Regions from separate parts of the Pseudoalteromonas ulvae UL12 genome, predicted to be linked through region 2. Evidence: predicted binding sites of a transcription regulator. Region 2 holds the regulator's gene; the other holds the start of a gene.
The links. Region 2 encodes FliA, which starts transcription of late flagellar genes. Its sites were predicted from a motif close to CTAAAGNTNNNNNNNNNNNNGCCGATA; they were not measured.

Region 1: a site for FliA is predicted at 1,871-1,897, ahead of PULV_RS17515 (HAMP domain-containing methyl-accepting chemotaxis protein). Genes of this name have one in related genera too.

What each region holds. Positions count from the first base shown of each region.
Region 1 is NZ_AQHJ01000034.1:181,956-188,192, forward strand. It holds gene PULV_RS17515 (HAMP domain-containing methyl-accepting chemotaxis protein) at 1-1,826, opposite strand, end outside; gene PULV_RS17520 (symmetrical bis(5'-nucleosyl)-tetraphosphatase) at 1,953-2,762, opposite strand; gene apaG (Co2+/Mg2+ efflux protein ApaG) at 2,762-3,151, opposite strand; gene rsmA (16S rRNA (adenine(1518)-N(6)/adenine(1519)-N(6))-dimethyltransferase RsmA) at 3,135-3,941, opposite strand; gene pdxA (4-hydroxythreonine-4-phosphate dehydrogenase PdxA) at 3,941-4,930, opposite strand; gene surA (peptidylprolyl isomerase SurA) at 4,933-6,225, opposite strand.
Region 2 is NZ_AQHJ01000027.1:343,589-349,825, reverse strand. It holds gene flhA (flagellar biosynthesis protein FlhA) at 1-1,182, shown strand, start outside; gene flhF (flagellar biosynthesis protein FlhF) at 1,202-2,605, shown strand; gene PULV_RS09665 (MinD/ParA family ATP-binding protein) at 2,598-3,455, shown strand; gene PULV_RS09660 (RNA polymerase sigma factor FliA) at 3,502-4,185, shown strand; gene cheY (chemotaxis response regulator CheY) at 4,231-4,614, shown strand; gene PULV_RS09650 (protein phosphatase CheZ) at 4,632-5,402, shown strand; gene PULV_RS09645 (chemotaxis protein CheA) at 5,419-6,237, shown strand, end outside.

The DNA of each region.
Region 1 (6,237 bases), on a different contig from region 2:
ACATTGTGCGCTTGAGAGACGGAATTGGTGATAAGCTGCAATGCTTGGCTTGCTTGTTCTGACTGTTCAACACAAAATTCAGCTTGCTCTTTACCTTTAGCCATTACAGAAACAGCTTCGTGAGCGCCTGATTGTAATGACTCAATCATAGATTGAATTTCTTGGGTCGATTCTTGAGTTTTACTTGCAAGTGAGCGTACTTCATCAGCAACGACAGCAAAGCCGCGTCCTTGTTCGCCGGCACGGGCAGCCTCAATCGCGGCGTTCAGAGCTAATAGGTTAGTTTGCTCTGCAATGCCTCGAATTACATCAAGAATACCACCGATAGATGCGCTGTCTTTGTGCAGTTTATTGATAACAATAGACGCGCCTTCAACTTCCTGAGCAAGCTTTTCTATCGTGTCTTTATTCTTAGATGAAATTGATTTGACTCGTTCAGCTTCGCTGTCAGCATGTTTAATTTCATTAAGGGCTTCTTCAGCGCTGTGAGTGACGGCTTGAGATGTGCTACTCATTTCGGTTGTAGCTGTGGCAGCTTGTTCTACTTGAGCACGCTGATTTTCTATAGCCTGACTTGATTCACGAGTGATGGCAGATGTTTGCTCAGCAGCAGCAGCCAATTGGGTCGAACGAGATATAATTCCTTGAATTAATTGGCGCAGGTTATCAATTACACGATTACAGCTACGTGCTAATTCACCAAATTCATCCGTGCCAGTGTCATCTAATTTTTGCGTCATATCGCCTGATGCGACGACTTCTAAAATAGAATTAACTTCAGCCAAAGGACGTACGATTCGTTGCACAGTTAAATAAGCAACTATGACAGCAATTAAGGCACCGACAATCATGCCGACAAGAGTCCATAAATTAGCAGAATCAACATCTTTGTTCACATCACTTTGTAAGTCAAAAGCCACTTTACTGGCAACCGAAACAAGCTCATTAAGCTGTTTTAGAGCTGTTGTGGTATGTTGTTCTGATGCATTAAGTTCTGTTATGGCATTCGCTTGAGCCGTTAGGTGGCGTTGTTTATTTGCGGCAAGTGAATCTGAGCCGGTAATGATTTGTTTTGCATTATTAAAGTATTTATAGAGATCACTAATTAAGTCAGGTTCATCATTATTAACGGCGCTTTTAACGAGTTCGAAACCTTCTTCAAGTTTTTCAATACTAAATTTTTGCTCATTGTGAAGGGTATCGAGAATTTGTTCATTTTTGACGTTAATTAAATCAGTACTTGTACTAACCAAAGAAAGAAAACGAGTTTCCATACTACTTGCAGCCTCAAAAGCTGCCGGATTGGTTTCTTTTAAATTAACACTATCAAGGATATCTAAAACAGCTGTACTCGCATCTTCGGCTGAAGTTTCAAGCTCTGAAAGTTGATCTGTGAGTTTGGAACTTAGATTTAGGACAGCTAACTTTTCTTGCTGTAGATTGTTTACATTCTTTAAAAAAGATTGAAATGACGTTTTTATTTGGCTGCTTGCTTGGTTTAACTGGGCGTTATTGTCGACGACCTGACTCAGCTTGTTACTGGCAACTTCATAGGTTTTTTGTGCTTTTTGGAATGTAGCCTTGAATCCATTAAGCTCATTTTCACTTTCACTATAATATATCTGTAGAGCACGTTTACTCATTAATGTGAACTCTACTTGTAATGTAGAGCTTTCTTCAAGCGCAGGTAAAGATAATTGGTTTACTTGTTGTGCAGAAGCATTAATATTTGAAATCTTGCCTAAAGAATTGCCTCCTATTAAAAGGAGTAAAAAAGTAATTAAAACGAATCCGCCCCAGATTCGCTGACTGACTGTCAGGTTCATAAGTTTTCCTGTATTTACTACAATGGCTGAGAGGTTATTTAACTTATCGGCACCCAACAAGATAAGTTAAATCATTAGTTTCAATCTAACAGATAATTTAAAGATATGCAGTATTACAGTATAAATTTAAATAGCTGCGATCGATACTCGTTGCATGTCGTTTAGTTTCAATATTGTTAGCTTTCCACCCCAAACACACCCAGTATCAATGGCTTGAAATTGCTCACTTTGAGTTTTTCCATTTAATGATGCCCAATGACCAAAAACAATGGTTAATTTATTATTTAGCTGCTGATTGTTCACATTGAACCAAGGAGTTAATTTTGGTGTTTGTTGCGGGCTTCCTTTGCTTGCAAAATCAAAGTTGAGCTCCTGATCCAAGTAGCGCATGCGAGTAAAAGTATTAACTGTATATTTAAATTTATCCAGTTCGTTTAAGTTTTCATGCCAATGTATGCTTTGATTATCATACATTCTGCTTAAATAAAAAGCGGCATCTTCGCCTTGGTATTTGGCTTGTGCGTCATCATTGGCATCAAGAGCTTGTTGGAGAGACCATTCGGGTGATAGGCCAGCATGACAGATCAGGGTATGGTAACGCTCTAAATAGATTGCTAAAGGTTGGGATTGTAAAAAACGAATCAATTGAGCTAAATCAGGGGCTGAAAACAATTCTTCAAGGTGATCTTTTGGGTTAGGTTGTTTATTTAAAAGGTAGGTGGCAATTAGATGAAGGTCGTGATTACCTAGTACCGTATGCATGCAATCCTGATGGGCTTGAATGTAACGTAAACAAGCTAAGGAATCAGGTCCTCGAGCGACAATGTCACCAACTAGATAAAGCGTGTCTTGTTTATGGTTAAACTGAATTTTTGCCAAGGTTGCTTTAAACTCGTTAAAGCAACCTTGTAAATCGCCAATAATATAATCAGCCATTAGTGGACTAAGTTCGGAATACTTAATCTAAAAACTGAAATAGGTGCTTCAAATTCAGTTCCAAACTCATTTCTGAAGGTGTAATGGCCTTGCATCGTACCTAAAGGGGTGTCAAGCACTGAGCCGCTGGTGTAACTATAACTTTCGCCAGGTGCGATTGTTGGTTGCTCACCTACAACGCCTTCACCTTCAACTTCCGTTTCTTTGCCGTCAGCATCGGTTATTAACCAGTAACGATTAAGTAACTTAGCGCTACATAAGCTATGGTTTTTAATCGTGATAGTGTAAGCAAACACAAACTTACTTTTATCCGGCTCAGACTGTCCTTCAATAAAGAAGGTTTCAACACTCACTTTGATGGGTGAGCCTAAATTACTGCTTGTTGTCATATAACCAATTTGCGATATCTATATATTGTTCAAGAGAAAGGTTTTCAGCTCTAAGCTTAATGTCTAAGCCTATTGTGGCCATTTCATCAGCAGTTAATAAATTAGATAAACTATTTCTAATTGTTTTTCTGCGTTGATTAAAGGCTTCTAAACAGACTGTATTGAGTAATTTGGTGCTTTTGGCACGTAACTGCTCTGGCTTTTTAGGGATAAGGCGTATGACTGCTGAATCCACTTTTGGAGCCGGTTTAAAGCACTCAGGCGGGACTTCAATCACAGGGATTGCATGGCAATAATACTGTGTCATGACACTTAAGCGACCAAAAGCCTTACAGTTAGGGCTTGCGACCATGCGTTTAACCACTTCTTTTTGCAGCATAAAATGCATATGCTCGATGTGATTTGAAAACTCGAACAAATGAAAAAGCAGTGGTGTCGAAATATTGTAAGGCAAGTTACCAAAGACTTTGATTTTCTTATCTTCAGGAACCAAGCTTGCAAAATCAAATTTCATCGCATCGCCTTGGTAGACCGTTAATTTCGGACCCAAAAAAGGATGATGGATGAGTCGTTCTGCCAGATCTTTATCAAGTTCAACTACGGTTAAATGGCCAGATAAGTCAGTTACAGGCTCTGTAATTGCACCTAGTCCTGGACCGATTTCAACTAAGCAGTCTTCAGGCTTAGGGTCGATAGCCGTGACAATTTTATCGATTATCATGGCATCGTCTAAAAAGTTTTGGCCAAAACGTTTTCTGGCTCTGTGGCCTAAATGTACTTTATCTGTCATTAACTCTGCGCTTTTTTTGTCGCTAAATGGATTGCTTCTTTGAGAGCTAGCTCAAAGCTGCCTACTTCAGCGGTACCTGAGCCGGCTAAATCAAGCGCAGTTCCATGGTCAACTGAAGTTCGAATAAACGGTAAACCCAATGTGATATTCACTGAATTACCAAAACCTTTATATTTTAACACAGGTAAGCCTTGATCGTGATACATCGCAAGCACGGCATCGGCATTATTTAGGTATTTATCCTGAAAAAGCGTATCAGCGGGCAAAGGACCAATTAAATTCATGCCTTCGCTATTGAGCTGCTCCATGGTAGGGATAATGGTAGTGAGCTCTTCGGTGCCCAAATGACCGTTTTCTCCTGCGTGTGGGTTGAGGCCACATACCAAAATACGCGGATTGGCGATTGCAAATTTTTCACGAAGGTCGTTGTTCAGAATTTCAGTGACTTTGCGAAGTCTATCTGGAGTAATTGCTTTGGATACATAAGCCAGAGGAATATGCGTTGTCACTAAAGCGACGCGCAGCCCTTCAGTCGCCAGCATCATCACAACATCGGGTGTATTCGATTGTTGGGCGAAATATTCTGTGTGGCCGCTAAATGAAATACCGGCTTGATTGATGATCCCTTTATGCACGGGGCCTGTAACGATAGCATCAAAATTACCTGCGATATTGTTTTCACAGGCAACTCTCAGCGTCTCTAGAACATAAGCCCCATTTGCTTCATCAAGAACCCCTGGCGAAGCGGGGGCAGCCATATCCACTTGTTGGATAAATAGTTGGCCTGCCGCTTGGATTGTTGGGGGCTGGCTGGCATCAAATTCAATCAGTGTTAGCGGTAAGTTAAGTAACTTTGCACGTTCAGTGAGTAAATTAGCGTCGGCAATCGCGATTAACTGAGCATCCCATTGACGTTGTGCTAATTTAATCAGCAAATCCGGACCAATACCGGCAGGCTCACCTGGTGTAATTGCGATTCTAAGTGCCATAACTATTCGTCAGCCAATATTTCAATGTGAGCTTGCTCACGAATTTCTTGCTGCCAAGCAAAGCTTTCTTCTTTAAATTTTCGATTAAACAACATTTGTTGTGCGCGGTTACGCTTGGCTATTTCTGTTTTATCAGCAATGCGTTTGCCTAAAAGCTGCACTATGTGCCAACCATAGTTGGTACGAAATGGCTGACTAAGCTCATCTTTTTCAAGGCTCAGTAATGCATCTCTGAATGCTGGAACATAAGTTGTAGGGTCGGTCCAGTCATACTCGCCACCTTTAAGTGCTGAGCCCGGATCTTCAGAGTGCTCTTTTGCAAGTGCAGCAAAATCGGCTGTGCCTGCGTTTAAATCTTTGACAAAGCCTTCAAGCATGCTTTTGGCTTTTTCTTCACTGACAATAATTGACGGTTTGATTAAGATATGGCGCGAGCGAACTTCAACAGTTTCAACTACTTGGCGACCACGAATTTCTTGAATTTTGATAATGTGAAAACCAGCACCTGAGCGAAGTGGGCCAATGATCTCACCAGCTTTTTTCCCTTTGACCGCTTCAGCAAATAATGTTGGCATTTCATTAATGCCCATCCAACCTAGCTGACCGCCTTCAAGTGCTTTTTGGCCACCTGAAGAAGCAATAGCGATGCGTTTGAATTCACTGCCTTCGTTGAGAAGTTTAATTACTTTTTCTGCTCGAATTTTTGCATCTTCGATATCTTGAGTTGAACCTTCCACCGGTAAATCAATTAAAATGTGGCCGATATCATACTCTTCATTCGTTTGGCCTTGCTGATCTAAAATTGTGAGTAAGTTTTCGATTTCTTGGAGGCTGATATAAATTCGACGTTCAACATTTGACCTTAATACTTGTTGAGTGGTCATTTCTGTGCGCATCTCTTCGCGGTATGCTTGATAATTATCGCCAGATGATTCTATGGTCTTGCGTAAATCAGCCAAAGTGCCACCTTGCTCTTTTGCCATTTGCATCAGAGTTTGATCAAGTTGAGCATCGGAAATCTGTAACCCCATACGACCAGCCATTTGCATTAACAATTCTTGATTGATTAACCTTTCCATTGCTTGTAGTCGTAATGCGTCATCAGATGGGAGTGATTGCGAATCATCTTTGGCTCGGCTTTTTACACGATTAATGATGGTATCGATTTCACTTTGTAGTACCACGCCATCGTTGACGATTGCCGCGACTTTATCTATTTGCACTTCTTTTGCGACACTTAAATTGCTCATGCTCAGGCTAAACATGGCGGTTAGTAGTAATGTTTTTAACTTCATTGTTATTGTTTC
Region 2 (6,237 bases):
TTTTTATCATTAGGTGCATTAATTGGTTACGGTGCATTTTATACTCAACAAAAGGCGATTAAAGAACAAGAAGCTATTGAAAAAGGCGAGCTACAGCCAAGTGCGAGTGGGGCGACTCCTGCTCCTTCGCAAGAGCAAAAAGAGCTTAGCTGGGATGATGTATCACAAGTTGATGTCATAGGTTTAGAAGTGGGTTACCGTTTAATCCCATTGGTTGATCAGGCGCAAGGAGGGGAGTTACTGAGCAGAATTAAAGGGGTGCGTAAAAAGCTTTCTCAAGAGCTCGGATTTTTAGTCCCTCCAGTGCATATTCGTGACAACTTAGAATTAGATCCTAATGCGTATCGTATTACGCTTATGGGGGTTGCTGTCGGGGAAGGTGAATTAAAGCACGGTAATGAGCTTGCTATTAACCCTGGGCAAGTATTTGGTCCAATCGATGGTACGCCCACAAAAGATCCTGCGTTCGGGCTTGAGGCTGTTTGGATTGGCCCTAACAAAAAAGACGAAGCCCAATCACTTGGCTACACAGTTGTTGATGCAGCTACGGTCGTGGCTACGCATATCAGTCAATTACTTCACAACAATGCTTCATTATTGCTTGGTCATGAGGAAGTTCAGAATTTACTCGATATGTTGACTAAGAGTCATCCACGTTTAGTGGAAGGATTAGTGCCAGATACTTTACATCTGACAACTATCGTAAAAGTATTGCAAAACCTGCTTAATGAAGGGGTTCCAATTCGCGATATGCGCTCCATTGTTCAAACTTTAGTTGAGTATGGCCCTCGTAGCCAAGATCCTGATGTATTAACGGCTGCAGTACGTATCTCACTACGCCGTTTGATTGTTCAAGATATCGTTGGGGCGACGCCTGAAATCCCTGTCATAACATTGGCGCCTGAGTTGGAACAGATGTTGCATCAGTCACTTCAAAATGCAGGTGACGAAGGAGCTGGCATTGAACCTGGACTTGCTGAGAGATTACAAAATTCACTCAGTGAAGCACATCAAACCCAGGAAATGTCAGGAGAACCTTCCATATTGTTGACATCAGGAATGCTGAGAACGGTTTTATCGCGATTTGTTAAACATACATTACCAGGTTTAAGGGTGATGTCTTATCAAGAAGTACCGGATGAAAAGCAAATAAAGATTGTCAGCTCTGTAGGTCAGCAATAGTTTGGACAAGGGGTAATTTATGAAGATTAAACGTTTTTTTGCTAAAGATATGCGTACTGCACTCAATGAAGTCAAAGAAGAGTTGGGTGTTGATGCAGTTATTATGTCGAATAAGAAAATGGCTAATGGTGTTGAGATTGTCGCGGCCGTTGATCATGAACGTGCCCCTGTAAAACGTGCACCTGCGCAAGTTCGAGCGCCGATCAGTGAAAGAATGTCTGATTACGGTGTTAAAAATGAGCAAGTTGTTAGACCACAAGCTATCAGTAGAGCGCCTGAGCCTGAAGCGAAAATAGCAGATAGTTTAGAGGCTCTGTTGAATCGTCAAGCAACAAAACCGCAAACAAATAACTTTTCAAGCATGTTGGAAGAACAGCAAAAGCCTAAGGCAGAACATTGGTATAAAGGCCCTGAAGATGATTTCTCACAGCCAGAAAGAGATACAAAACAAACTGTAGCTAAGCCAGCTGCGAACCTTTCTAAAAGTGATGATGAAATCAAGGCAATGAAAGATGAAATGCTTGCCATTCGCCAATTACTCGAACATCAAGTATCAGGTTTGATGTCACAAGATTTAGCAAGACGGGATCCTACGAAAGCTTATATGGTCGATCGGCTTAAAGGGATGGGGATTGGTGATGAGCTCGCCGATCAAATGGCTTGCTTTATCCCTGACGATGTCTCAGAGAAAAAAGCCTGGCAGGCTCTGTTAGAAATGGTGCAAAGTCAGCTTTATACGTCTAATAATGAAATTTTACGCAATGGCGGGGTGTTTGCTTTGGTTGGCCCAACAGGTGTTGGCAAAACCACAACTGTTGCAAAATTGGCCGCATTAGGCGCACAAAAATTCGGTGCGGATAAAATAGCTTTAATTACAACAGATACTTATCGCATTGGAGCCTATGAACAACTGGCAACTTATGGCAGAATCATTGGCTGTCCAGTTAAACAAGTAAAAGATGCGAATGAATTAGCAGAAATGCTTTATCATTTACGAAATAAGAGACTAGTATTAATTGACACCGCTGGCATGAGTCAACGTGATTTACGCTTAACTGAACAGTTAAATACCTTGATGAAAAATGCTCGAGTCGATATACGTAGTTACTTAGTATTGAGTGCGACAGCACAGCTTGAAGTATTACAAGAGACGGTTAAGCACTTCAAAAAGGTCCACTTAAGTGGTTGTATATTCACAAAACTTGATGAATGCTTAAGTTTAGGTGAGATTATTAGTATTGCGATTCAAAATCGTTTGCCAATAGGGTATCTTACTAATGGTCAGCGTGTGCCAGAGGATATTAGAGTGGCTAATGCAGAAAAATTAGTCAAAAAGGCTGAGCAGTTGTACGCAAAACGTGCAAACGCGCAATTTAAAAGACATCCAACCTTGGAGTCTCATGCAGTAGGGATGTATGATTAATACAGTTTTAGATCAAGCAAGTGGCCTGCGAAGAATGAATCAAAATAATCAAGCTGTAAAAGTAATTGCAGTAACAGGCGGCAAGGGAGGCGTTGGTAAAACCAATGTGTCTTTAAATATGGCAATTGCAATGGGACAACAAGGCCAAAGGGTATTGGTGTTGGATGCTGACTTAGGGTTGGCAAACTGTGATGTAATGCTAGGGCTTCGAGTTGAACGTAACTTATCGCACGTTTTATCGGGTGAATGTGAATTAGAAGATATTTTAGTTGAAGGCCCTCATGGGATCCGTATTGTCCCAGCAACTTCGGGTTCTCAGAACATGGTTGAACTTTCTCCTGCTGAACATGCGGGTCTTATCCGTGCTTTTGGTGAACTGAATGCAGACTATGATGTATTAATTGTTGATACCGCAGCAGGTATTTCTGATATGGTTTTAAGCTTTTCACGAGCTGCGCAAGATGTACTTGTGGTTGTGTGTGATGAGCCGACTTCAATTACAGATGCTTATGCCTTGATAAAAATTCTTAGCAGAGAGCATGGGGTCTACAAATTCAAAATAGTTGCTAATATGGTCCGTAGTCTACGTGAAGGCCAAGAGCTATTTGCCAAACTATCTAAAGTGACTGATCGTTTTTTAGATGTTTCTCTTGAGCTTGTTTCTACAGTTCCATTTGATGAAAATATGCGTAAATCAATCCGTAAACAAAAAACGATAGTTGATCTCTTTCCAAAGTCACCAGCTGCGATAGCATTTAAAACACTTGCGACTAAAGCAGCAAAATGGCCCATTCCAAATCAACCTTCAGGGCATTTGGAGTTCTTCATAGAAAAGCTTGTCAATCGCTAAGGCATCCTGTGTGAATAAAGTTATTGGATATAGCAATGCAGATCAAATGGCGAACATGATCGAACGACATGTCACGCTAGTTAAACGCATAGCTTACCATTTACTGGCACGTTTGCCTGCAAACGTTCAACTGGATGATTTAGTGCAATCAGGAATGATTGGTCTTATTGAAGCTGCAAAAAACTTTGATGGCTCAAAAGGCGCGAGTTTTGAAACGTATGCGGGTATCCGTATTCGTGGTGCCATGTTGGATGAAATTAGAAAGGGCGACTGGGTTCCTCGATCAGTCCATAAAAATGCCAGAATGGTTGCTCAAGCAACCGCAGAATTAGAATCTTTATTAGGGCGAGAAGTAAAAGATATAGAAGTTGCTGAAAAACTTGATATTACGCTCAATGAATACCATGATATTCTTAACGATGTAAATAGCGGTAGGATTTTAGGGATTGAAGATCTAGGGGTTGATGAAGATGTGCTCCATAACGAAGAACATTTAAACTCTAGTGACACACCCTATGTTCATACACAGACAGAGCGGTTTAATGCTTCTTTATTACAAGCAATTAAAACTTTACCTGAACGTGATGCACTGGTTTTATCTCTTTACTACAATGATGAAATGAATTTAAAAGAAATAGGTGCAATTCTTGATGTAAGTGAATCAAGAGTTAGCCAAATACATGGCCAGGCAATGATAAAGCTAAAAGCAAAAGTCAGTGACTGGATTTGAATTAGAAGTACTGTAATTTGGGTTTAAACCTCACCGGAGGATGTTTTGGATAAAAACATGAAAATTCTTGTGGTAGATGACTTTTCAACTATGAGAAGAATCATTAAAAATCTGCTTAGGGACTTAGGTTTTACTAATGTTCAAGAAGCAGATGATGGTAGCACCGCACTACCGATGTTACAAAATCAAGAATTTGATTTTGTCGTGACTGACTGGAACATGCCAGGTATGCAAGGTATTGATTTGCTCAGAGCTATTCGAGCGGATGACAACCTTAAGCATTTACCTGTGTTAATGGTGACGGCCGAGGCGAAAAAAGAACAAATCATTGCTGCAGCTCAGGCGGGTGTTAACGGCTACATAGTTAAACCGTTTACTGCCGCAACGCTGAAGACTAAATTGGATAAAGTGTTTGAGCGTCTAGGTTAAACAAGAAGGAGAGCTTCATGTCGGCCAGCGCACTACCACAAATAACACTTGATCAAGCTAAGCAGCTCGTTGAGCTTTTGGAAAATGGCGAACAAGAACAAGCAAATGAGTTGTTGTTACAAATTAGCTCAGATGAACAGTCTGAGTTATTTGCTGAAGTTGGTAAATTAACACGCCAGCTTCATGATTCACTTAAAAACTTTGAATTAGATGACAAGCTTTCTGCTTTAACTCAAGAGTCATTACCTGATGCAAAACAAAGGCTAAATTATGTCATGGAAATGACAGAGCAAGCCGCAAATAAAACAATGGATGCAATTGAAGCAAGCTTGCCTCTTGCCGATAAGTTAAATGACGAGATTAATAACTTAAAACCTTCATGGGATAGGTTAATGTCACGAAACTTAAAGTTAGGTGAGTTTAAAACCTTATGCCGTGAGCTTGATGATTTTATTCAAGGCACACAAAAAGATACACAACAGCTTCATAGCTTAATGACTCAAGTATTAATGGCTCAAGATTATCAAGATCTTACAGGGCAAGTAATTCGAAGAGTTATCGAATTAGTTAGAGAAGTAGAAGACAGCTTAATCTACATGTTAACTGTCTTTGGTTCTCCAGTTGAAGCGTCAAAAGAAGTAAAAGAAAAAAATACGATTGTAGCCGAAGTGAGTTCTACAGAACTTGATCAGGTTGCTGAAGGGCCGATTATTGATGCTGCTGAGCGCGATGATGTGGTTTCAGGTCAAGATGAAGTTGATGACTTATTATCGAGCTTAGGCTTCTAAATGGGAGAGCAGCTGCATGAGCTTTGAAGTTGATGAAGATATATTGCAGGATTTTTTGGTCGAGGCAGGTGAAATTCTCGAATTATTGTCCGAGCAATTAGTTGAATTAGAAAATAATCCAGAAGATGCAGATTTATTAAATGCTATTTTTAGAGGATTCCATACTGTTAAAGGTGGGGCCGGTTTTCTAGCAATGACGGAATTGGTAGATGCGTGTCATGGGGCTGAAAATATTTTCGATGTTCTCCGTCAAGGTAAGCGCAGAGTTACTGCAGAGTTAATGGATGTAATACTGCAAGCTCTTGATACCATTAATGAAATGTTTGCAAAGATTCAAAACAGAGAGCAACCTGAAGCCGCTTCACCTGAGTTACTCGATATACTACATAAGTTAAGTAAGCCTGAATCTGAAGATGAAGTGGTTGAAGTTGAGGCTGCTACTGAAGAGCATGAGCCTGTTAATGATTCTGAACCAGCTCAAGATGAATTTGATGACATTTTTTTTGGCGAAGATCCTGTCGCCTCCGTCGAGAGCTCCCCAAGTTCGGAATCTATCGATGATATTACAGAAGATGAATTTGAAAGTTTACTTGATGAGCTACATGGCTCGGGACAAGGGCCTGCTGTTAAGCAAGCCACAGAATCAGGAAGCTCAGATAATGATGATATCACTGATGATGAGTTTGAAAACTTACTTGATGAATTACATGGATCGGGGTCTTTTGGATCTGTAAGTACCTCAAGTGCACCACCAAAACCAGCATCAAATGTGGATGTGAGTGCTTCAGGCTCAGATGAAGAAATTACAGAAGATGAGTTTGAGTCGTTACTCGAT